DNA from 3 places in the Paenibacillus sp. YAE3 genome. Region 1 is predicted to be linked to each of the others. Evidence: riboswitches for the same ligand, from Rfam matches in the RefSeq annotation. Region 1 holds a riboswitch; each other region holds the start of a gene.
The links. A riboswitch is a leader RNA that binds a small molecule or an ion and turns the genes downstream of it on or off. The one in region 1 is predicted to bind thiamine pyrophosphate.
Positions count from the first base shown of each region.

Region 1 (8,113 bases):
TGTCGCTGCGGTTCTGCAATCGAAAGGAATAAGCCAACTCGTCATACACCGTATCGGCGACGAATTGATGTTCCGGATGCTGGAAAATAAATCCGATCCGGCTCCGGAGCTCGGCTTCCTTCCAGTCCGGCAGCGGTTTGCCGTCCAGCGTGACGCTGCCGGACGAAGGCTCCAGAAGCCCGGACAGCACGGCGAACAGCGTCGATTTTCCCGCACCGTTCCTGCCGGTAACCGCCAGAAGCTCTCCCGCGCGGACCGACAGGGAGATCTCCTCGATCACCGCCCGTTTTCCCCGGAAGAAGGACAACCGGTCTGCGCGAAGCAGGATGCGTTCGGCAACGCCGGGGCCGGATGCGCGTTCGGAGACGGCCGCGCCGCGGCGCGCAGGTTCCGCGTTTTTTTGTAGCCGCGCCCGAAGCAAACGGGCCGCTTGTTTTTGAATTTGGGCCGGATACCCCGTCCATTCCTTGATAAGCTCCCGGGCGGAAAGCGGCAGCGGGCCCGGGATATCCCCGGCATCCGCTTGGCCGCCGGTCACGCCGGCATCCCGGATCAACGCGCGGTGAAGCGTGGCGGCCCGAGGGAGCCAAATGCCGTCTTGCGCCGCTTCGTGTGCTTGGTTCGTAAAAAACGCATCCGGTTTCCCCTCATATCGAACCGTTCCTTGCTTGTCCATAACGACAAGTCGGTCGACGTATTCCATCCATGGATCGAGGTTGTGCTCGATCAGCAGGATCGTCATCGGCAGCAGCCGGCGGAGGGCATGGATCCGGTCCGCGAGCTGCTGCGCCGAAGCCGGATCGAGATTCGACGTCGGTTCGTCCAGGATGAGCACCTTGGGCCTAAGGACGAGCGCCGCGGCGATGGCGACGCGCTGTTTTTGCCCTCCGGAGAGCGTATGGATTTCTTTCTCCCGGCACTCGCTCAGCTGAACGAGCTTCAGTGCATCTTCGATCCGCCCGCCGATCTCCTCCCGGGGGCAGCCGATGTTTTCCAGGCAAAAGGCGAGCTCCTGCTCGACCGTCAGCATGCAAAACTGGCTGTCCGGGTCTTGAAAGACGATGCCGACGGTTTGGGCCGTTTTTCCGGGATGGCGAAGGTCCGGCGTTTCTCCGAACAGCTTCACGCTGCCGGTAACGACGCTTTCCACCGCATGCGGGTATATCCCGTTCAAGCAGAGGGCGAGCGAGCTTTTTCCGCAGCCGCCGGGACCCAAAAGCAGCGTGATTTCCCCCTTGTATAACGACATCGAAACCGAAGACAGCACGTCATCCCCAAGATGGTCGTCGAGCTTCAGGGAAATCCGGTCGGCTTCCAGCACCGGTCGGCGGTCTACAGCGGCCATTAGGACACCTCCGCCTTGGAACTCAGCTGACCGCGCGAAGTTTTGGCGATCGGGAAGCTGCGGAGCACGCCGGTTTTGGCCAGCGCGTCGGCGATCCATTTGCCGAGCAGGCCGGCGAGCAGCACGGAGCTGAGGATGCGGGTGATGAACATGGCCAGCAGCAGGCCCGGGGACAACGCGGCAAACCCCGAGTGGATGAAACCCCAGGCAAAGCTGAAGACGGCCGAACCGGCGCCTGCGGCCATCAAGGCCGGGGCGGAATAGTTCCGGTAACGCAGCGCCGCAAAGACGGCTTCGGCCCCGAGCCCTTGGATAAAGGCCGACAAAATAAGCACCGGCCCTGTCGTATTGCCGATCAGAAGCTCGACGGTTCCGGCCACCGTTTCCGACAAAAGCGCGGCTCCCGGACGCTGCAATATATATGCCGAGATGATCGATACGATAAACCAGATCCCGAAAATGACCTCGTATCCCATCGGCCCCATCAAGCCGACCAGGACGTTGCCGACCTGCAGGAAAAGAACGTATACGACGGCAAAAACGACCGACAGCGAACTCAGCACGATAATGTCGCGCAATTTCCAGTTTTTCATCGGATCTGCGCCTCCCCGGCTTGTTTTCGCGCAGGCTTCGGGGAAGGGCTGTTGCACGACAGGGTTGCGGTCATCACCAAATGGGACGTTTCCTCCGCAGCGTTGGCAAACGCCTGCTCCAGCGTCCGGAACACGTCGCCGGCAGTCCCGTCGAGGCGGCTTGCATAATGAACGCTTCCGGAGAAGGTGCCCAGCGTTTGAGCCGTCCGGACCGCCTCCGCGATCATGCCCATATATCCCGGCGCGTTCATCGGATAAAGGGCGAACTGCGCCGACGTGTCGACCCCCGAGGGGGCAGCGTTCAAACGGACGTCATCCTCCGACATGTACGCGTCGCCGCTGGAGTCGCCCGGGCAGCCGATCGAAAACGTGCCGCTGAACACGACATGCTCCCCGCTTTCCGCCGCATGGGCGAACATCGACTGCACGACGTCGAACACATGGGACATCCGCCCGCGGACGCAGGTGCTGACATCGTCCGTAAACATCCATACTTTGGACGTATTCGTCCGTTTCAAAGCCTCTTCGATGATTTCGGCAAAACGGCCGCTCATCGGATAAATCGAAAAACGGCAGCCCGCGATGCGGCTGGTCCCGCAAGCGCCGGCGGATCCCCCGCACGCTTCTATGCCGTTATGCAAATTTTCAGTCATAACCTTCGTTTCCTCCTTCATCGAACGCTGATCGATTTTCAACTTCAAGCCGGCCGGCACGCAAAAAAACCGCACCCGAAAGAGTGCAGCTCGCGGACGGCTCGAAGGCCGGTTCCGTCGTTCGGATCGAAGGGCCTCGAAGCAGTCGTTTCACCGCACTTCCCCACGCTAGTATGACCTAGATCGGGTGTAAAGGGTTAACGTTCGCGCATGCATTCGCTACTTGTCTCTCAGCCAGAAAGGCACCCCTAGTGCTATCTATCCGTATGCAGTTTTTTGCTGGTTCCCATTATACAGCTTCGAAAAAGATTGTAAAGACCCGAGTCTTTTGAAAGCGCCGTTTTCAAAACGGGCCGCGCTGGAGAATGCGCCTTCATTGTGATATACTGAATATCCTTTCTAAGCGGGCTTATGGCTCACGACTAAGCATCAGCTTACCAGGGCAGGGTGGTTCGCGGCGTTCGCCCCGTACATATCGTAGGGTTGCAGCGAACGGCGCACGAACGGCTCCCGCGGCCATTTTGGGCTGGCGGAAAAACTTTTAGGAGGTAACTGAAATTGGAGCAAACTTTTCAAAGTGCCTATCAAGAGGAAGAGCGAAGGCTGAATGCAACGATAGCGGAAATCGACAAGCAGCTGGAGCGGCTGCGCGCGATCCCGGTGTATACCGGGCATGATTTTACCGAGCAGGTGCTCGAGGCCGGGCGCGAGGAAAAAAGGCAGTCCTTGGCCAAGAGCCTGGCGGCCCCTTATTTTGGACGGCTTGATTTTCAGGAAAAAAAGGATGCGGCGCCCAAACCGCTTTACATCGGCAAAATCGGCGTCGATCACGAGGAGGTCGGCGAGCAGCCGATGGTCATCGATTGGCGGGCCCCGATCGCCAGCGTGTTTTATTCCTTCACGGGCGGGGATGAACCGGCTTCGTACGAAGCGCCCGGAGGAACGATTGAAGGGCTGGTGTATTTAAAGCGGAACCTCGTCATCCGGAAGCAGATTTTGGAGCGGGTGTCCGACACGTATGACCGGAACGGCGACCAGCCGGCCGTATCCGACGAATTTCTGGTATACCGGCTGGGCGAAAACAAGGACAACAAGCTGCGCGACATCGTTTCCACCATCCAGGCGGAGCAGGACAAAATCATCCGCGCGGCAAAAAATACGGCGCTGATCATCCAAGGGGTGGCGGGAAGCGGAAAAACGACCGTGGCGCTGCACCGCCTCGCCTATTTGCTGTATCAGTACAAGGAGCAGGTCACGGCAGAGAAGATGATCATTTTTGCCCCGAACCATATGTTCCTCGATTACATTTCCGACGTGCTGCCCGAACTCGGCGTCGGGGACATCCAGCAGAGCACGTTCGCGGATTGGGCCATGAAGCAGCTCGGCATCGAGATTCCGCTTGCCGATCCGTCCGAGACGCTTTCCTACTGGTTCGAATCGGACGGGGGAATGCCGGAGGTGACGGACGAGGTTCCCGGACGCTTCAAGGGCTCGATCCGGTTCATGGAGATGATCCGCGCCTGCATCGAGGCGATGGAAGACGCTTCGGTGCCCCAAGCGGACTTTATGCCTTGGGAGGGCGCCGTGCTTGCGCGCGATACGATTCTCCACTGGTTCAACGACGAATATAAGCCGTATCCGCTCGCCAAGCGGAAAGAACGGGTGATGGCGAGAATCCACCGGTGGGTCGAGATGGAGCTGAAAAAGTCGCCTTCGGCCGCCGCGATGAAGGAACGGAAGAAAAAAGCGTCCCAGCGCGAAAAATCATATGCCGCCAAGTGGCCGAAGTTCGAGCCGCTCGTGCTGTACAAGCAAATGTTCAAAGCGCTGAAGCTGCAGGCCGGCTGGCCGGAAGAACGGCTGGCGGGCATTCCGGACGCCGTGTTGAAATCGACGCAAAAGGATTTGAAAAAGGATATCCTGCGCGAGGAAGACCTGCCTGCCCTGTTGTACATCCATTATTTGCTCAACGATATCACGGGAGAACAGCGGTTCGACCATATCGTCATCGACGAGGCGCAGGATTTTTCGCCATTTCAGGTCGCGGTCCTCGATTTGTTCGTGAAAGGCCACTCCTTTACCATTCTCGGGGATTTGTCCCAAGGCATCCATGCCTACCGGGGAGTTCATGGCTGGGAGGAAATGAGGGCCTGGTTCAAGCCGGAAGACACGGCGTATTTTGCGCTTACGCGGAGCTACCGCTCCACGATGGAAATCATCGAATTCGCCAACCGCATCCTCGAGCAAGGGGTAAGCAGCGAACTGCTTGCGGTGCCCGTTTTTCGGAGCGGGAACCCGGTGCGCATGATCGCCTATGGAAGCGGCGAAGACGAGCGCTTAAAGGGCCTGCGCGAAGGGCTGCTTAAGCTTTCGTCGGGCGATTACCGAACGGTGGCCGTGTTGACGCGGACGCTGAAGGACGCAAGGGCGCTGCACGAACGGCTGCAGCCGGACTTGCCTGATCTTCACTTGATCGACGGCGGCGACCAGGCGTACGAGGGCGGCTTATCCGTCCTGCCCGTATACCTCTCGAAAGGCCTCGAATTTGACGCGGTCATCGTGGCGGATGCGGACGGGGAGCATTACGGCGCTTCGGCTTGGGATGCGAAGCTGCTGTACGTCGGGTGCACGCGCGCGCTGCACGAGCTGTGGCTGATGCACGGCGGCCCGCTGCCGGATTATTTGCAAAACATGGATGAAGAGATCGCGGTGACGGGCTGGTAGGGCCAAGATCCGTGCGCCTGGCATCCGCAGGTAAAAAAATCCTGGTAAAAAACGTATATACTTATTCTTTCGCTTGAAGAGAAGCTCCAAATATGAGTTAATAAAGGTGTCGGACGGCCGACAACTTCCTAAAGAAAGGAGCTGATGCAATTTTGATCACAAATAACGAGGTGGTTTCCGCCTAAGCGGAAATCGCAAAGTTCAGGGGGGCCGGAAGCAGGCCTCCCTAATTACCTTTTTTAAATATATCCTACATAACAGAAAGGAGGGAGCGATAAAATGTTCAACGCAAAATTCGCAAATCGGAACCAACATCTGATGAAGGAGGACGTTTATCGTGAATTACCGAAACGGGAGGGATGTGCTTCCCCCTAGTTTGCTGAAAGAGCTGCAGAAGCACATTGAGGGCGAGCTGATCTACATTCCCAAAAGAAGCAGCGAACGTGTCGGCTGGGGAGTCAACAGCGGCACCAGACAGATGATCGAGCGCAGAAACGAGGAGATTTACAATCTCCATTGCAGCGGACACTCGCTCGAATATTTGACGAAAACTTTCCATCTGTCCGTCGAAAGCATCCGGAAGGTCATCTTCAAAAAGCGTGCGGAGCATGGCGCGGAAACAGTGCCGGTACGCCGTTGATTGCCGCCGGGCTCATCAAAATCATATGGAGCGGGGATTTGAAACATCCTCGTTTGCGAAAGGGCATCCCGATCGGTTCTTACGAGAAACTTAGGGATTCCCTTTTTCGTTTGCGTTCGTTTCCCAAAGCTCCTGCCTTTGGGCGCAAAAGCTTCTTTCCTTCTTCTGGATACGGGATTCGTTTCATGGCAAGAAGGCAGGAAGGTAAGGTACAATGAAGGCAGGAACGACATCACGCGGTCATGGAGCGGCGCGTCAGCTTCATCCCATCATAACCGTGAACCGTGAGAGGTGAGGAAATGAGTTTAAAAGGCTTGACCGTAAGAGAAATGCTTGAACTTCCCGTCATGCAAAACGCAAAGCTGATCAGCGGGGAAAAGGGACTGGACCGGATCGTGCAGTATATCGATATTTGGGAGGTTCCCGATATCGGGAGCTGGCTCCGGGAAGGCGAAATGGTGCTCACCGCCGGGTATCCCGCGCGCGACAACCTATCGCTCCTCACCGATATGATCGAGCAGCTCGCCAAAGTCAACGGGGCGGGCATTGCCATCAAACCCGAACGGTTCATTCCCCGAATCCCGCAGGAAATGATCGATAAAAGCAATTTATACCATGTCCCGATCATTCAGCTCCCGGTGCGAATGGCTTACATCGATATTACGTATAACGTCATGGAGCAAATTTTGAACAGGCAGGCCGTGCTGCTCAAACGTGCCGAGGAGGTCAACAAGGCGCTGACGGGACTCGTGCTTAACAACAAGGGCATTCAGGTCGTTGCCGACAGCGTCTCCCAGCTGATCGAATCGCGGATATGGATCGTCGATAAAACCGGCGGCGTGCTTGCCTCCTCCCCGGAAGGCAGCCCGTATGTCCCTTCCGACAGCCATCGGCAGTGGGAAGTGAACGTCGATAATAAAATGCTCGGAAAATTCGTGGTGGAGAAGCGGAAGCTGGACGAGCTGGACCTGATGCTGATCGAGCAGGCGCGCCTGGTGTTTTCGCTGGAGCTGATGCGGGAAAAGATCGCCTTCGACACCGAAAGCAGGCTGCGGGGGACGTTTTTTGAAGAGCTGTTATTGAATCCGCCGGCCGACGAAAGGATCACCGCTTCGAAAGGGCTGCAGCTTGGATTGTCCCCCAGTTGGTTATGGGAGGTTGCCGTTATCGAAGCGGACGAGCCGTTTTATAACGAGGATTCTCCCATCGCCGAAACGATTCAATCGTTGTTGGCCGAAGAATCCGCGGTCCGGAAAGTCCGCCCCCAGCTGCAGATTCACGGGGGGAAAATCGTATTGTTTTTGCCTTCCTTTCCATCCTCCGGCGCGGAGAGCCGCCAAGACAACGGCAAAGGCAGGCAGATTCCGTGGAACGAGAAAATGCAATCCTGGCTGCAGCAGTGGGATTCGGTCCGAATCGGCATCGGCCGCCAGGTTCGGCTGTTTGAAACGAATCGCAGCTACCATGAGGCAAGGACGGCCGTATCGATCGGCTTCCGCTTGAACCGGAGACGGCAGCTGTTTTTATACTCGGAAGTGGAGATGCTGCAAATGCTGCTGGATTCCACCGATGAAACTTGGCTGAGCAGGTTCGTCGACGAAAGAATCGGCAAGCTGGCGGAGCACGACCGGGAGAACGGGACCAATTACGTCAGCACGCTGTATCATTACTTGGCGACGGGCGGCAGTTTGAATGAGACGTCGAACCGGATGTATATTCACCGCAATTCGGTCAATTACCGGATCGACCGGATCAAAACGATGACGGGTCTCGACTTGAACAGCGCCCAAAGCCGGTTTGAGCTTTATTTGTGCTCAGCGTATTATTTGGTTAACCATGCATAACAGAGATGCCACCCGATGTCAGCTCTCAGCGGGTTCCTGTAATGCCAAGGATTGTCTATGATGGGCGCCGTCATCTTTCCATGACGAAAATCGTTGCGTGATCCCATGAATAAAACGCCTTCTTTGTGCTCTGAGCACAAAGGGGCGTTTTTAGTTTTGTTGGCCGGGTACATTGTTGCACCGCGGGTAAAACAATTAAAATCTTATTTAATAAAAATTTTTAAGGGGATTTGTTCGCAAAATCCTGGAGGATGGAATCGATCCTGACATCAATCAAAAGGGACGAGAGGGTGACCGGCTTGATCGGATTAATT
Region 1 covers NZ_BAAIYF010000010.1:114,089-122,201, forward strand. Annotated here, with positions in the region: gene AC27KL_RS19770 (ABC transporter ATP-binding protein) at 1-1,345, opposite strand, end outside; gene AC27KL_RS19775 (ECF transporter S component) at 1,345-1,938, opposite strand; gene AC27KL_RS19780 (YkoF family thiamine/hydroxymethylpyrimidine-binding protein) at 1,935-2,591, opposite strand; TPP riboswitch at 2,735-2,851, opposite strand; gene AC27KL_RS19785 (HelD family protein) at 3,150-5,315, shown strand; gene AC27KL_RS19790 (CD3324 family protein) at 5,653-5,955, shown strand; gene AC27KL_RS19795 (PucR family transcriptional regulator) at 6,255-7,799, shown strand; gene AC27KL_RS19800 (aspartate/glutamate racemase family protein) at 8,099-8,113, shown strand, end outside.

Region 2 (8,113 bases), on a different contig from region 1:
GTAAATCATGTGTTCGATTTCCCTTGCTCCCCAGCAGCCCGTAAGCGGAACGATCAAGAGCGCCGCGGCAAGGAGGCAGCGAACCCAACGCACGTTTTTCATCCCTTTTTCCCCGCCTTGCTGGTGAACTCGCCTTTTCCCCATGGCATCCGAAACAGGATTTTATACATCTCCCTGAATCTCGGAGGACTTACCGGAGACAAATAGAACGTGCCGAAAGAGCGCAGGTTGACCATGAACAGGACCAAAGCCAGCAGGCAGAACAGCGTGCCGAACAACCCCAACAGCCCGCTGATCAGAAGCACGAGAATGCGAAACAGACTGACGATGTTGACCAGGGACTGGTTCACCAAAGTAAACGTCGCAAGCACCGATATGGCGATGACGACGATCGTCCCCGGGCCCGCAATCCCTGCGCTGATGGCAGCTTGGCCGATGATCAGCCCGCCCACGACCGATAAGGTCTGTCCAAACGCGGAAGGTAGCCTCATGCCTGCTTCGCGGAAAATCTCGAACAACAGCAGCATCACCATCGCCTCCAGAGGAGCCGGGAGCGGCACGCCCTGCCTGGAATTCACCAAGGTCGCCAGCAGCGTAAAAGGGATTTGGTCCTGATGGTACGTCGTCAGCGCAATCCAAAACCCCGGCAGGAACAGGGAAAGCAGCACGCCGCAAATCCGCAAAAAACGCGTAAAAGCAACCACGACATTGACGAGATGCGCGTCCTCCGAGGAGTTGAGCAGAAAGTTGAAGCTCGCCGGGGCGATGAGCACCGTCGGAGCGCCGCTCATGACGATCGCAAATTTCCCGTGAAGCAGCGCGTTGACGGCATAGTCCGGCCTTCCCGTATAAGTCATCAGCGGAAAAAGCGAGAAGCCCGTCAATATCTCTTCGAGTTGGCTGTTGCTCACAAGGCCTTTGACGTTCACGCGGGAAAGTTTCGTTCGGATCTCCTGCAGGACATGCTCCTGGATCGTCTCCTTATGGTACAGAAGATGAACTTTCGTCGACGTTTCGGAACCGATCGTAAACTCCTCGACGGCAAGGAGATGGGTCTTCAGCCGTCTTCGGATCAAAGCGATATTGGTGTACGAGTCCTCGATAAAACCGTCCCTCGGCCCCCTCGTCGAAACCTCCGTGTTCGGCTCCTCCGGCTGCCGTTTGGGCGCATTGGTCATAATCATCGAGTAGCAGCTGTTCGACGGCGCGAAGATCAGCAGAAGGTCTCCCGCGAGCACGGTCTCTTTCATTGCCGCCTCCCTTTGGTCCTCGGGGATCGGGTCCATGGGGAACGGAATTTTGCGCGGCCAATCCATCTCGTCCGACAGCAGGATCTGCTCCGGTATATTCATCAGTTCGGGCACGACCCATTGCTCCACTCTTGCCGTATCGGACAATCCCTGGCAGTAAATCAGCTGAACCGAATAACCCGGTACCGATAACGGAATCGTTTTTCTTCGGATATCCGAGCTTGATCCAAACAGCTCCGTAACGATGCCTTCGATGGCCTGGGCTTCCTTTCGTTCACGGCTTTTCACGATATTCTCCCCCTTCGCCGGGCCAAGCCGATCAGCCCCGTGATGATCACCGAAAAAGCCACTATTCCCCACACCGATACGGGAAGCACATAGACGGACAGGGCCTTCATAAAATACCGGTCGCTGAAAGGAACGGCCATGATGATCAGGATCGCGATAAAAATCCCCCCCAGCACCCACGCTTTCTCTTTTTTGCCCTTCACCCGAAAAACGTCGAGAATGAGGAACAAAGCGAGCGAAATTCTCAAAAATGCGCCGCAGAACCATTGGTAGACGCTAAAAAAGTCCAGATGCTCGACGTATCGGCCAATGTTCAGGAGCCTCCATTGCTCGTAAGCAGGAAACCGGAGCTTGCCCGCTTCGTCCGCCCCGAATTCGACGATGGCGCCCATGACGGGCCCCAGAGTAAGTCCTAAAAAAAGCAAAACCGTGACGGCCAAGGAAACATAGGTTATGCGCGTTCGGATATGATGCTGCAAAAAGAAGATCATGATGACTTCGGCAAAGCCGGCCCCCGCATAAAGCGTCCCCTTCCACACGGGCCCCATGCCAAGTTCAAGCATCGGCTTCAGCAAGGAGTAGTCCTTGTGGGGCATATTAAACGACATGACAAAAAAGCCAAGCACAATCACCATCGGCAGCAATAAACTCGCGGTATTGGCAACGGATTGAATGCCCAAAAAAGCGTTTAAAGCCGAGATCAGAAGGAACAGAAACGAAAAGATCATAATGGGCGTTTCGGGAGAGAAGGTCAGATGAATCCAATATACGGTATCCCGGGTCGTTACCGCGCAAATGGCAAACAGGTACAAACCAATGAAAACGGCCAAAACGCGGCCCACGATCGGATGATAGGCTTTGGCCAACCAATCGAACAGATGGCGTTTATTGAGTTTCGCCATGCCCGCATAAAGAAATGCCGCCCATACGAGCGTGAGTCCGCATGCCAGCAGCACCGAAATCCAGGCGTCCCGTTTTGCCGCGTCAAGCAAAATAGGAATGATGATGACATGATTCAGCAGGCCGGTGCTCAGCATCAAAATCATGACCGTTTGAATGAACGAAATGCTTGTTTTGATTTTCCTCAGCCCCCTGTAAAAACCAGACTCCTTTCATCCTTATAGTGGCATTTCTACGGGCATTTATACGCTGGCTTGTCCAGCCGCGCGGCCGAAAGCGTTGAATTATTCCGAGCTTAGGACTATAATACCAATGTAATAACCCGTTAACTTCATAAGAATCCGGGGTGCTGGAATCGGCCGGCTGAGATTGTATCCCTCCAAGATACTGACCCTTAAACCTGATCTGGGTAATGCCAGCGTAGGAAAAGCCATCGTCATGGCGTTCGCCATGTCATCCTTGCGCCTTAAGCGTCCCGCATCCGGGGCGCTTTTTTTGTTGAATGATCGGACCTTCCGGCGAAAATAAAGACGGCCGCGGTCCCGTGATTCGCCTCCAGATATGGAAACGCGATTCTTTTGCAAAATGAAGGGGATTAAATGGACAAGGGAGAGAGAAACGCAATGAAAACGAAAAAAATCGGACTGTTTTTGCTGGCATTCCTGCTTGTGCTGGTTACGGCCGCTTGCGGAAGCAAAAACGCCCAAACGACGGGCCAAGGAACGCCTTCCGGGGAAACCTCCTCGGCCGGCGGCGGCGAGCCCAAAAAGCTGAAGGATGTCAAAGTCGTGCTGGACTGGACGCCGAACACGAACCATACGGGACTCTACGTCGCCAAAGAAAAGGGGTACTACCAAGAAGAAGGCCTGAACGTCGACATCGTGCAGCCGGGAGCCGGCGGCGCGGAGGCGATGGTGGCATCGGGCAAGGTGCCGTTTGGCGTGAGCGTGCAGGAAAACGTCACCCAAGCGCGCACGCAAGGCGTTCCGCTCGTGTCGATCGCGGCGGTGATCCAGCATAACACTTCCGGTTTTGCCGCGCCCGTGGACCGGAACATCAAACGGCCGAAGGATTTTGAAGGCAAAACGTACGGCGGCTGGGGCTCCCCGGTGGAAAAAGCCGTGATCGATTCGATCATGGACATCGACAAGGCCGACGTCAGCAAGCTGAAAATCGTCAACATGGGCGAAGCGGATTATTTTACGGCGGTGAAACGCGACATCGATTTCGCCTGGATTTTCTACGGCTGGACCGGCATCGAAGCCGAGCTCCGCAAGGAGCCGCTCGATATGCTGTACGTCAAAGACTTCTCCGACAAGCTGGATTATTACACGCCGGTCCTCGTCACCAATGAAAAGCAGATCAAGGAAGATCCGGAGCTGGTCAAAGCGTTTATGCGCGCTACCTCCAAAGGTTATCAATTCGCGATTGAGCATCCCGAGGATGCAGCCAACATCTTGATCAAAGCCGTGCCCGAGCTCGACAAGGATCTCGTCATGGCCAGCCAGAAGTGGCTCAGCCCGAAATACCAGGACGACGCCAAGCGCTGGGGCGAGCAGAAGGAACAGGTATGGAAAGGATATTCGGATTGGATGTACGAGCATAAGCTGCTCGACAAGCCGCTGGACGTCGAAAACGCGTTTACGAACGACTTTTTGCCGCAGCAATAGGTAAGGATCGCTGTACCAAGCGAACCCGCTGCGTGATTTAAAGCAATCATCAAATTTTAAAAGGACGTGATTGATATGGCTCATACCCTGCTCAGCATACAGGTCATTCCAAAAACGCCGAACAACGAGGATTCCTACGATTACGTCGACCGCGCCATCGAAGTGATCCAAAAGTCTGGCGTCAAATACGAGGTGCACCCGCTTGAAACGACGATGGAAGGCGAACTCGAGGAATTGCTCGACGTCGTGCGCCGCATGCATGAAGCTCTTGTGGAGGCGGGCAGCCCAAGCATCATTTCCCAGATCAAAATCGCCCATCGTCCCGGCGGCATCAGCATGGAGCGGCTTACGGAGAAATACCGTCCATGAGACGTTGGTGGAATAGCGTATGGCCGCCCTTTGTGGCGGTCCTCTTCTTTTTGGTCGCATGGGAACTGAGCACCTCGCTGTTTCATATCGAAAAATGGATCCTCCCCTCCCCGGTGGATATCGCCAAGGAAACCGCAGTTGGGGCCGGGGATCTGTGGGGCCATGTCGGGGCCACGGTGAGGCTGACGCTCGAAGGATTTATCATCGGAACGGCGGTCGGGCTGATCATCGCGCTGATCCTGCACCTGATCCCGTTTCTCAAGTCGGCCTTGTACCCGCTGCTCATTTTGAGCCAAAACATTCCGACCATCGCGCTTGCCCCGCTCCTGATGATCTGGTTCGGCTTCGGGCTGCTGCCCAAGCTGATCGTCATTACCCTGGTCTGCTTTTTCCCCGTTGCCGTCGCCACGATGGGCGGACTGAAGCAGACCGACCGGGTCATGCTGAATTACATGCGGATGATCGGCGCGAACAAGCGGCAAATTTTCGCCAAACTGGAGCTGCCGCACGCGCTGCCCGCGATCTTTTCGGGCGTCAAAATCGCGGCGACGTACAGCGTGATGGGAGCGGTCATCGCGGAGTGGATCGGTGCCGACAAGGGGATCGGATACTATATGATGCTGCAAAAATCGGGCTACCGCACCGATCGCATGTTTGTCGCCATCATGATCATCGTGGCGCTAAGCCTGCTCCTGTTCGGCATCATCGCCCTGCTTGAAAAATGGCTTGTACGGTGGAAACCGAAACAGGAAAACTGATACCGGAAAAGAAAGGAGCTGCTAAACCTATGTCAACGCTGGAACAAAAGCCGGCTGCCCTGGAAACCGGCGATCATCAAACCGTTCCCGCCCTCGAAGCGGCCGGCATCAGCAAAACCTTCCGGTCCAAGCGAAGCCGGCTGCAGGTGCTGGACGACGTAACGCTGACCGTGGGCAAAGGCGAATTCGTCTCCATCCTCGGACCGTCCGGCAGCGGCAAAAGCACGCTGTTCCATATCATCGGCGGCCTCGTCAAACCGGATGCGGGCAGCATACGCATGAACGGCGCGGACGTAACCGGCCAGCAGGGACATATCAGCTACATGCCGCAGCAGCCGGCCTTGTTCCCATGGCGGACGATCGAAGACAACGTTCTGCTGTCCCAGGAGGTCCAAGGGAAGGTTGACCGGGAAGCCCGCGAAAATGCCCGCCGATGGCTCGGTAAGGTCGGGCTTGGCGGATTCGAGAAAAACCATCCGCATACGCTGTCCGGCGGCATGCAGCAGCGGGCCGCTTTCCTGCGCGCCCTGCTCAGCCCGCAGGAGCTGATGTGCCTCGACGAGCCGTTCAGCGCGCTCGATGCCCTGACCCGCAGCGACATGCAGCGCTGGCTGCTCGATATTTGGGAGGAGAGCCGCCGCTCGGTGCTCTTTATTACGCATAATATCGAAGAGGCGCTGCTGCTATCCAGCCGTATTTACGTGTTTTCGAGCCGTCCCGCCTCGGTGCTTCACGAGATCGACGTGCCGTTCCAACGCCCGCGCCGCGAGGACATCATCGAGCATCCCGATTTCATCCGGCTCAGACGCGAGCTGTCCGGCTGGCTGCGCGAAGAGCAGCTGAAAATGCAAGGAGCCACTTAAGATTCGGCCGCATAAAAAACGGCCCGTGCTTGCCGTTCCGGAAGGAACCCATGCACGGGCCGTTTTGTATAGATCCCCGATGATGTTCTTGATCTCCGATCATGTTCGAATCGTTTTACAAGCCGAATATTTTCATCCAAATCAGGGGAACGTTGTATACGAGGTGAAACGATGAAATCCCAACTACGATCGGCCGTGCTGCTCTTGTCCGTTTTCCTGTCTTCTTGCCCCGCCGCTGCCGCCGCGGAGGAGCTTCAGCCGAAAGAGCCGAAGCTGCAGCTGTACCAAGACATGATGCTGGAGCTGCTTCTTCCCGAAATCCAAAACGCCGTAAACGATTATTACCAAAACCTGCTGACGGCGAATCCGCTCGTTTACCCCTACGAAATCGAAATCCTTCAGGCCACACGGGTCAACGGCGGTCCGGGAGACCGGGGCTTTCACTTCTCCGTCACGCTTGAGGTCTCCCCTGTTCTAGGACCGCATATCGGCGTCGGGAAAGACCGGATGACGATTGAAATTTCTCCGCTGTTCCCCGACAAAGTCAAGCTGGCGGCTTTCCGCCATCTGCAAACCTACGAGCTGCCTCCGAATTATCAGCATATGCTGAAGGTCGGCGCGGAAAATCGCTGATACCGGAAAAACGCACCTTTTCGGGAGCCCTCGAAGCCTATTTGTTATAATCATGTTCATACAATGAATAATTCGCATGATGAACGACGAATAAGGAGGGATTTTACCCGTGAATTTTGCTCCTGAACCGAATTCGAATCCTCAGTTTGCAGCCCGCCCGGCCGACAGCGTTCAAGCCGAACCTTCCCGGGACGAAAAGGCGGCTCCGCTGATCGACGCCCACATCCATCTGGATGCTTACGACCATGCCCAGCAGCGGGACATCCTATCCGGCTTGCCGGCTGCCGGCATCGCAGGCGTCATTACCGTTTCCATGCACCTGGAATCCGCACGCAGCAATCTGCGGCTCGCCCGGCAATACCCTTCCCTGGTCTATCCGGCCTTCGGATACCACCCGGAACAGCCCGTCCCGGCGCCAAGCGACGTGGACGAGCTGCTGGCCTGGATGCGGAGGCATGCCGATGACATGGTCGCCGTCGGCGAAGTCGGTCTACCGTATTATACGCGCAAGGAAGCCGAAGAAGCCGGCCGGCCGTTCGACGGCAAACCTTACGAGGAGCTGCTGGAACGGTTTATCGCCTTCGCCAAGGAACATGACAAGCCGGTCGTGCTTCATGCGGTATACGAGGATGCCGACGTCGCCTGCCGCCTGCTTGAACGGTACGGCGTGAAGCGGGCCCATTTCCATTGGTTCAAAGGTTCGCCCGCTACGGTGCGGCGTATGGCAGAAAACGGCTACTACGTTTCTTTCACGCCGGATATCGCCTATGAGCCGGAAATCCGCGAACTCGCCCGCGTCTATCCTCCCGGTCAGGTCATGTCCGAAACCGACGGCCCGTGGCCGTTTGAAGGTCCGTTCGACGGGCAGATGACCCATCCGCGGATGACCGCCGCGGTAGCGGAAGAATGGAGCCGGATCCAAGGCTTTTCCCTGCAAGAATCCCGGCAGCGCTTATATTCGAACGCAAGGCGTTTTTACGGAATTTAACCGGGCCGCGCGCCAGGCGGCTTATTTCTTCATGAATCCTTTCTCATCCAGAAACGGCTTCATGTGCAGGCGAATCGGCTCGCCCAATCGGTCGGCCATCACTTGCGACCAAGTCGCATCCCTTTTGCCGCCGGTCCGCTCCTTCAGGTATGCGGCCATCGTCACGTCATATTCCCGGACCGGGGCCACGCTTTGTTCCTTGGAATAGCCGTTATAGTGCAGCACGGACGGCAGCGGCAGTCGCGGGCGTTGTCCCGGCTCCTGGTCGGGAACGCCGACGCACATGCCGAACACCGGGTATACCAACTCAGGCAGACCGAGCAGCTCGGACAGTTCGGCAATCCGGTTGCGAACGCCCCCGATGTAAACGATGCCCAGGCCGAGCGATTCCGCC
Region 2 covers NZ_BAAIYF010000001.1:374,659-382,771, forward strand. Annotated here, with positions in the region: gene AC27KL_RS01700 (Ger(x)C family spore germination protein) at 1-102, opposite strand, end outside; gene AC27KL_RS01705 (spore germination protein) at 99-1,538, opposite strand; gene AC27KL_RS01710 (GerAB/ArcD/ProY family transporter) at 1,535-2,575, opposite strand; TPP riboswitch at 2,771-2,882, shown strand; gene AC27KL_RS01715 (ABC transporter substrate-binding protein) at 3,062-4,108, shown strand; gene AC27KL_RS01720 (MTH1187 family thiamine-binding protein) at 4,184-4,477, shown strand; gene AC27KL_RS01725 (ABC transporter permease) at 4,474-5,235, shown strand; gene AC27KL_RS01730 (ABC transporter ATP-binding protein) at 5,265-6,098, shown strand; gene AC27KL_RS01735 (DUF3888 domain-containing protein) at 6,270-6,731, shown strand; gene AC27KL_RS01740 (TatD family hydrolase) at 6,940-7,719, shown strand; gene nfsA (oxygen-insensitive NADPH nitroreductase) at 7,741-8,113, opposite strand, start outside.
Region 2: it holds a riboswitch for thiamine pyrophosphate, as region 1 does, so the genes downstream of both, AC27KL_RS01715 (ABC transporter substrate-binding protein) here and AC27KL_RS19780 (YkoF family thiamine/hydroxymethylpyrimidine-binding protein) in region 1, are expected to answer to the same signal.

Region 3 (8,113 bases), on a different contig from region 1:
TCTGGTTTCCCTCCAATATTTCTATTGCTGGTATCGCAGCCCTTCAAGCCGCGAAAGCTTGTTGTCAGCATAATGGAGACATTGACAATAAAAAAGATCCAATTTAGATTAATTTTAATAGTCCAATTTTGCCTTTCGAACAAAGGAGACGACGGGGATGGAATTGACGCTCCATATGGAGGCATATCTCGACCGACACCGATTCAAATACTTGGCGCTGTATCATGCGTTAAGGGAGGCCATCCAGGAGGGCCGCTTGCCCGGCGGCATGAAGCTGCCGTCGACCCGCGAGATGGCGGAGCGGTACGGCTTGTCCCGCGGGGCGGTGGCCCAAAGCTATGACATGCTGATGGCCGAAGGATACGTATATGCCGAAACGGGCCGGGGGACCTTCGTCACGGATGCGGGCTATTCCCCGCCGTCGATGGAAAAAATAAAGGAAACGCCGATCAAGCTTTCCCAATGGGGGGAACGGCTGCTCCGCATCCCGGACATGCCGCTCGATGCCGCGAAGCGGGCGGAGATCAGCTTCATCAACCAGCCGCTCGAGATGAGCCGTTTCCCGTACGAAGAGTGGCGGAGCGCCTTGTCATTTGCCGGGGGGCGCAAAGGAGTCGGCCTGCAGCATAAAGCGCCCCCGGAAGGGGACGGACAGCTGCGCGAGGCGATCGCTTCCCATTTGCGCGTGACGCGGGGCATCATGGCCCGTCCGGAGCATGTCGTCCTTTTTAACGGTTCGATGCAGGCCATCGTTTTGCTTTTTCAGCTGCTGATGAACGAAGGGGAGGCCGCCGTCGTCGAAAATCCGGGATTCCACGGCATCCGGCGGGCGGTCGAGGCCTGCGGCGGCAACCTCATTCCGGCGGCGGTCGACCGGCAGGGAGTGCGGCCGCAGGAGTGGGATGCGGGCATTTTGTTCGTGACGCCGAGCAGGCAGTACCCCACGGGGGCCGTGCTCAGCCTGAAGCGGCGGCGGCAGCTTCTCGACTGGGCGCAGCGGCATGATGCGGTCATCATCGAGGACGATTACGACAGCGAATTCCGTTTTGGCGGGCGTCCGATCGAGCCGCTGAAAACGCTCGATACCCAGGAGCGGGTCATTTATATCGGCTCCTTCTCCCAGACGATGTTTCCCGGCCTGAGGCTGGGGTTTGCGGTTCTGCCGGAAGGGCTGGTCGAGGCCGCCGTGCGCGCCAAATCGCTGTATGAGCCGATGTCGCCGGGGCTGCTGGAACAGCGGGCGCTCGCCAGGTTCATGTCCAAAGGAAGCTACATGCGCCATTTGCGCCGTCTAACCCGGTTGTATGGGGCGCGGCACGGACATTTCTGGGGGCTGATGCATGCGCTCGCCGGGGATCTTTTCGAACTGATGCCCGGCGATGCCGGGCTGCATGTGTATGCGAACTGGCTGAAGTCCGCGGATGAATACGAGGCGTTTCGCGGCGCAGCGGTCCGCCGGGGCGTTGTATTCCGGGATGCGCAGGCGTATTGGATGGGACAGGGGCCTCCGGCAGCCTGTTTCGGGTTCGCCCATCTGACGGAGGAACAGATCGCGGACGGCGTCCGAAGGCTGGTGCTTGCGTGGCAGGATGTGCAAAATTTCTCGTGAAAGGGTATCATGATAGATGGATTTGCGCTTTTGCTGCATTGCGGCATTCGCTTTTGCGTACACGGCGATCGACTTGATTCATGTTCAGTAAATATCATAAGGGGGAATGACGCCATGCTGCATGCGTCGCCGTCTTCTTTTCAAATACTGCCTTCGCTGGCGAAAATCGTATGCGAGCCGGGATGGAAATGGCAGAAACGCGAAAAAGCGCTGGAGAACTACGATTTGTTTTATGTATGGAGCGGGGAAGGAACGGTGATCCGCAACGACGAGCCGTTTGAGGTCGGCAAAGGCAGCTGCTTTTTGTTCAGGCCGGGGGATCATACGAGCGCAACCCATAATCCGCAAAAACCGCTCGTGCTGACGTACAGCCATTTCAGGATCAACGAGCCGGTGACCGACATTCCGCAGCCTTACCGGAGGCTCACGGACACGGTTGATTTCGAGTACATGCTTTCCCGGTACGTGAGGCTGTTTCTGGTGAACACGTTCGCCGCGCAGGAGGAAGGACAGCTGATCCTGAAGCAGCTCATGATCCATCTGCTGCGGCATGACCGCGAACAGCCGGAGGAGAAAAAGGCCAGCAACCAGCTGACCGAGGCCATCCACGAAATCGCGAACTACGTCCAGCAGCATCCGGGCAAACCTCACCGGGTAGAGGATCTTGCCGCCCGCGCGGGATTGTCGCCGCGCTATTTTTCGATCAAATTCAAGGAGCTGATCGGGACGCCGGTCCAGTCCTACATCATCCGGACGCGAATCGAGCGCGCCCAGCATCTTTTGCTTCATGCGGGCATGAACGTAACGGAGGTGGCGGACGCCCTCGGCTATCGCGACATCTTTTTCTTCAGCAGGCAGTTTAAGCAATATACGGGAAAAAAACCTTCCGAAATCCGTTGAATCCTTATCGGAGCCTTCCTCCGATGATCATGGGCGGACAGGCAACGGTCCCGTAAAGGAGACAAACATACGCATGGCGGGCGGGTCGGGTCGACTCCGCACCGCCATTTTTGCTGCAATGAGTTTTTTTTGGGAAGGGCAAGCGATGGGCCGGAGGCCTGCAAGAGGGGATGGCGAGGACCGGAGCAGGCGGCACGGCGGCGATGGCTATCGAAATTTCCGGGCCCGGTATGCTATGCTGGCTATATGGAATTTTGTAATGATAGAACAGAAAAAAACGGCAAAAGAGCGAAAACAAGGGGGGAGATACCCATGAACGAAGCGTTTCATGCGGATTCGGAGGACAGCAGAAGGCAGCTGCTCGTTCAGGCGGAGGCGGCTCTGACGGCTGCCCTGGAGCATTACGATATTCAGGAAAAACATCTGGATTTCATTCAGGTGTCGGAGCATGTCACCTATAAAATCGAAGATGAAGCCGGAAGGTTGTATTTGCTCCGCGTGCATCCCGCAGCGGCATCCTCAAGGGAAACCATTTCGGAAATGGAGTGGCTCGAATATTTGGCGCGGGTCGAGGGGCTTGTGGTCCCTACGGGCGTTCCGAACCGCGAAGGCTCGTACGTCACCGAGGTGGAGACGGGTCGGGGGCAAAGCTGGAAGGTGTCGGTGCTTCGCTGGATCGATGGCGATCATTGGGAGGGACAGTACAGCGAAGAGCAACTCCTTCTCATGGGCGGTCTGCTGGCGAAGATGCACCGGGCAGCCCTCCGTTTCAAGCCTGCCGAGGGCTTTGTCCGCCCGGTATGGGACGGGGAGCCGTTCGCGCGGGAGACGGCCAGGCTCAAGCAGCATCATGGGAGTTTTCTAACCTCGGACGAATACGCGATTTATGAGCAGGCGGCCGCCAAAGTGACGGCCCATATGTCCGGCATGCAGCGGGATCGCGAAAGCTTCGGCCTCATTCACGGCGATTTCCATGAAGGAAACATGGTGTTCAAAGGCGGGGAGCCTTATCCGATCGATTTCGGGCGCTGCGGTTTCGGCTTCTATTTGTATGATTTGGCGCAGTCGTTTATCGGCTTGTACCCTGTGCAGCGCCAATGGTTCATGGAAGGATACGAGCGGCTGCGGCCCGTTTCCGGCCAGCCGGGCTGCATTCCTGCGCTCGAAACGTTTTTTGTCAAAGCGCTGATCGAAAACCAGAGCTTCCATGCCCCGCATCCGTGGGAAGCGGCGGAGCTGAGGGAAAGCAAGCCGTATTCGCTGGCGCTCCTTCGGCATTATTTGGACGGGAAGCCGTTTCTGTTCGAAGCGATTCCCGTATAAGGTGGGATAACATGAAAACAATGCAAGGGGAGCCGGTAGCCCTGGTAACGGGCGGTTCAAGCGGCTTCGGTTTGCTGACGGCGGTTGAGCTTGCCCGGCGGGGATTCGCCGTCATCGCAGGCATCCGGAGGATGGAGGCGCAGGCAGAGCTGATGGACGCGGCGGCGCAAGCCGGGGTGCAGGGGAAAATCGTTGCCGTGCGGCTGGACGTTACCGACGCCGCCGGCGTGACGGACGCGGCGGCATACATACGCCGGCAGTACGGCCGGTTGGACGTGCTGGTCAACAATGCCGGAACGGCCTACGGAGGTTTCGTCGAGGAGGTGCCTGCCGCGATTTGGCAGGAACAGATGGATACGAACTTTCACGGCATGGTGCGGGTGACGCAGGCGGTGCTGCCGATCATGCGGGAGCGGGGGAAAGGCCGGATCATCCAGATGAGCAGCATCAGCGGCCGCATCGGATTTCCGGGATATGCGCCGTACGCTTCCTCGAAATTCGCCATAGAGGGTTTCAGCGAATGCCTTGCGCTCGAAGCCAAACCCTTCGGCATCGATGTGGTCCTGGTAGAGCCCGGGGCCTACGGAACCCCGATTTGGGACAAGGGGTTCGCGCAAATGAGCGCTCCCGAAGGTTCGCCTTACCGGGCCATGATGGACAAGGTGCTGGCGTTTTCGCGAAAAAGCGCACGACAAGGAGGCGACCCGAAGGAGGTAGCCGAACTCGTTGCGCGTATCGCATGCATGAAGCGGCCCGCGTTCCGGTACGCGCTGCCGGGGAGCACCCGGCTGACGCTCCGGGCCAAAGCGATCCTGCCGGGGCGTTTGCTGCAAAAGATGATCGCTTCCGTACTGGGCCGGGACGAAAGCGGATCTTAGCCCTTGTCCCGCGGGACCGGAGGGTGAAGCGTTCCGAGAAGCTGGCCCATCCGGACGTGGTCCCCGGGCTTCAGGCCGGCCCTTGGCGTAAACGTTCCGTCCTGCGTCAGCAGCACGACGGTCGAGCCGAATTCGAAATAGGCCAGGTCGTCGCCGTTGTTCCAGCGGGACACGGATTCGTCGTCGTAACGGATGCTGCTGACGTTCATGGCGCCGACCTTCACGACGGCGACCTCGCCGTATTCCCCGGCGATGTAGGTGATCAGCCGCTCGTTCCGGCACAGCACCGATTTCATCCGGGTCATGCCGAATTCGTTGACCGGATAAGCCCGGCCCTTGATATGCTCGCTTTCCGTACGCACCCCCGTAATGGGGGAATGGATGCGGTGGTAGTCGGTCGGGCTTAAATAAAGCACAAAAAAATAGCCGTGTTTGTACAGCTCCAAATGGGGGGAAAAGTTCAGCAGCTCCGCCACGGAATAATCCTGGCCTTTGACGTTTAATATCGTCCCCGCGCTAATGTCGCCCATGGCCGTTATTTTGGCGTCGACCGGGCTTGTCAGCACGTTCGGCCCTTCCTCGACCGGGCGCATGCCCGGCTTCAGCCGGCGCGAAAAAAACTCGTTCAGCGTCCGGTATTCGTGGATTTCCTTTTCGGCTTCGTCGGCCGGAATCTGATAGCTTTTTATAAAATAAGGGATGACGCCCCTGCTGAGCCTGCTGTGGGAAAAACGCCCCATCAATGCGGACAGCCACTTTCTTGAGGAGAGCTCCGTCATCAGCCTTAACAATCGTTTTGCCATGCTATTTCTCCCTTCGGATGGTGCTTCGAGTCGATTTATAGAGTTAACGTTCGCGGCCGCCTTATGGTTTCACCGAATTTCGGCCGGATCCGAAATGCGCAGCATACTATTTTTGGAACACTCTGAAATATATTGACATAGAATAGCGGTTAAATCAATAAGGTCTAACGCAAGACGGACGGCCGCATGCAGGGGGAGGGAAGTAGGGCAGGGGCTGCCGAGGAAAAATTTTTTCTGTTGCCAACCGGCACGGAATTGGTGTATTTTGGAACCAGGAACCGGACGCTTTCGCATGCTTCGTTTTTTTGGCGAAGGGCGGTCCGTTACATATTGGGATGCGGGAGCTTGAGTGAATCAGGCTGAGATTGCAGCTGTATCCGCTGCTGACCGGGAATCTGATCTGGATAATGCCAGCGTAGAGAATTCGCGATAGAAGCCCATGGATTGGGCTTATTTAACCGTCTCTCTTTGCGTATCCAGGGCGGTTTTTTTCATGCCTATTTTTGCGCATTCCCGCTCACCGAAGAAGAGAGGAAGATGTAGGATGAATCACGTGCTTCAGGCGGAAAAAAGGAAAGGGCTGCGGCTGAGCGATTTGCTGGTCACGATTTTGCTGTCGCTTGTGCTTGGCGTCGTCTATCATTTTTGGAGCTCGGTGTACGATCTGTTCAAGCCGCTGTTTTTTCAGGCCGATGAGCTGGTGTACGGGGTCTGGTTTTTGGCGCCGACGCTCGCCATGCTGCTGATTCGCAAACCCGGCGTTGCCCTGTTGGCGGAGGTGGCGGCGGCCCATGTGGAAATTTTGTTCGGCAGCGAATGGGGCGTTCAGCTGGTGCTTTACAGCGTCGCGCAAGGCCTTGCGGCGGAACTGGTTTTTGCCTTGCTGCGCTACCGCAGCTTCAAGATGGGGACGGCGGCATTTGCGGGCGCGGCCGCTGCGCTCGGTTCGTTTGCGGTCGATGTTTATTTTGGTTACGTGACGGACTATACGCTCGGGATGATGCTGTTCAAATACGTGCTCCGAATCATCAGCTCCGCGATTTTGGCGGGATATTTGGCGTTTGCGCTGGCGAAGGCGCTGGAGGCTACCGGCGTGACGCAGCTGCTGCGGCCCGTGACCCAAAAGGATTATGAAGCGCTTGACCATGATTGAGTCGCTTGATTTAGAACCGTTCGGGCCGGAGACCGTGGCGGGAGTCAGCAAGCTCAGGCTTAAATTTCCGGGAGAGCCGTCTTTCGTGTTCAAGGATTTGTCCCTGTCCGTTCGCCGCGGCGAGAAAGTGCTGCTGCTCGGGCCCAGCGGCTGCGGCAAATCGACGCTGCTGCAGGTGCTCGGCGGGCTGATTCCGCAAGTGATCGAGGTGCCGATCAAAGCGGAAGGCATCGTGGCGCCGGATTCCAGAGGGTACGTGTTCCAGGATCCGGATACGCAGTTTTGCATGCCATACGTCGACGAGGAGCTGGCGTTCGTATTGGAAAACCGCGGAATTCCGCGGGAACGGATGGTGCCCGAAATGCGCCGGGCCCTTGAAGCGGTCGGTTTGCGTCCGGATCTGCTGCATGTTCCGGTAGACAGCCTGTCCCAAGGCATGAAGCAGCGGCTGGCGCTGGCCTCCGTGCTGCTGCTGGAGCCCGAGGTCATTTTTCTGGACGAACCGTCCGCCCTCCTGGACCCCGAGGGGAGAAAACAGATGTGGGAGTCCGTCTGGAAAGCGGCGGAAGGGCGGACTTTAATCGTCGTGGAGCACCGGATCGAAGAGATTGCGGACCGGATGGACCGGATCGTCCTGCTGGCTCCCGACGGGAGCGTTCTCGGCGACGGCCCTCCCGCATGGGTTTTCGGCGCCTTCCGGCGGGAGCTGCAGCAGTACGGCATCTGGTATCCGGGCGTATGGGAGGATTTTTTCAAGGTGCTTGACCTGAGGCGGGGCGGAGCGGCGAAGCCGCTGGAGCCGGACGCATCCGCTCCGCTTCTGACGCTGCGGCGGTTTGCGGGATTCCGGGCCGGCCGGCCCGTGGTGCGGGCAGACGAGGCGCGGGTCGATCCCGGTGATTTTATCGCGGTCGTCGGTCCGAACGGGGCCGGCAAAAGCTCGCTTTTGCTCAGCCTGATGTCGCTCCTGCGCTTTCGCGGGGAATACCGGTTATGCGGGGAGGCCATGCCGGAAACGGAGGGCGCCTCCCGGAGAGCGCGCCGGGCTGTTCGTCCGCCCTCGGACCGGATCGGTTACGTGTTCCAAAACCCGGAATTCCAGTTCGTCGCGGAATCGGTGCTGGAGGAAGTCGGCTTTTCCGCGAAAGGGAAAGAAGCGGGGAAGGCCGAGGCCGAAGCGAAAGCGCGAGGGTTGCTGCGATTCTTTCATTTGGAAGGGCTGGAACGCCGCCATCCGTACCAGCTTTCCACCGGCCAAAAACGGAGGCTCAGCATGGCGGCCGCCGTCGCGGGCGAGCAGCCTGTCCTTTTGCTGGATGAACCGACCTTCGGCCAGGATGCCCGGAATACGTTTGCGATCCTCGATTACTGCCTGGAGATGCAGGAAAAGGGAGCAGCCATCGTGATGGTCACCCATGAAGAGAACATCGCCCGGCGTGTTGCCACG
Region 3 covers NZ_BAAIYF010000006.1:168,319-176,431, reverse strand. Annotated here, with positions in the region: gene AC27KL_RS13580 (pyridoxamine 5'-phosphate oxidase family protein) at 1-1, opposite strand, end outside; gene pdxR (MocR-like pyridoxine biosynthesis transcription factor PdxR) at 158-1,609, shown strand; gene AC27KL_RS13570 (helix-turn-helix domain-containing protein) at 1,724-2,509, shown strand; gene AC27KL_RS13565 (phosphotransferase enzyme family protein) at 2,822-3,832, shown strand; gene AC27KL_RS13560 (SDR family oxidoreductase) at 3,844-4,710, shown strand; gene asd (archaetidylserine decarboxylase) at 4,707-5,513, opposite strand; TPP riboswitch at 5,841-5,952, shown strand; gene AC27KL_RS13550 (ECF transporter S component) at 6,058-6,666, shown strand; gene AC27KL_RS13545 (ABC transporter ATP-binding protein) at 6,659-8,113, shown strand, end outside.
Region 3: it holds a riboswitch for thiamine pyrophosphate, as region 1 does, so the genes downstream of both, AC27KL_RS13550 (ECF transporter S component) here and AC27KL_RS19780 (YkoF family thiamine/hydroxymethylpyrimidine-binding protein) in region 1, are expected to answer to the same signal.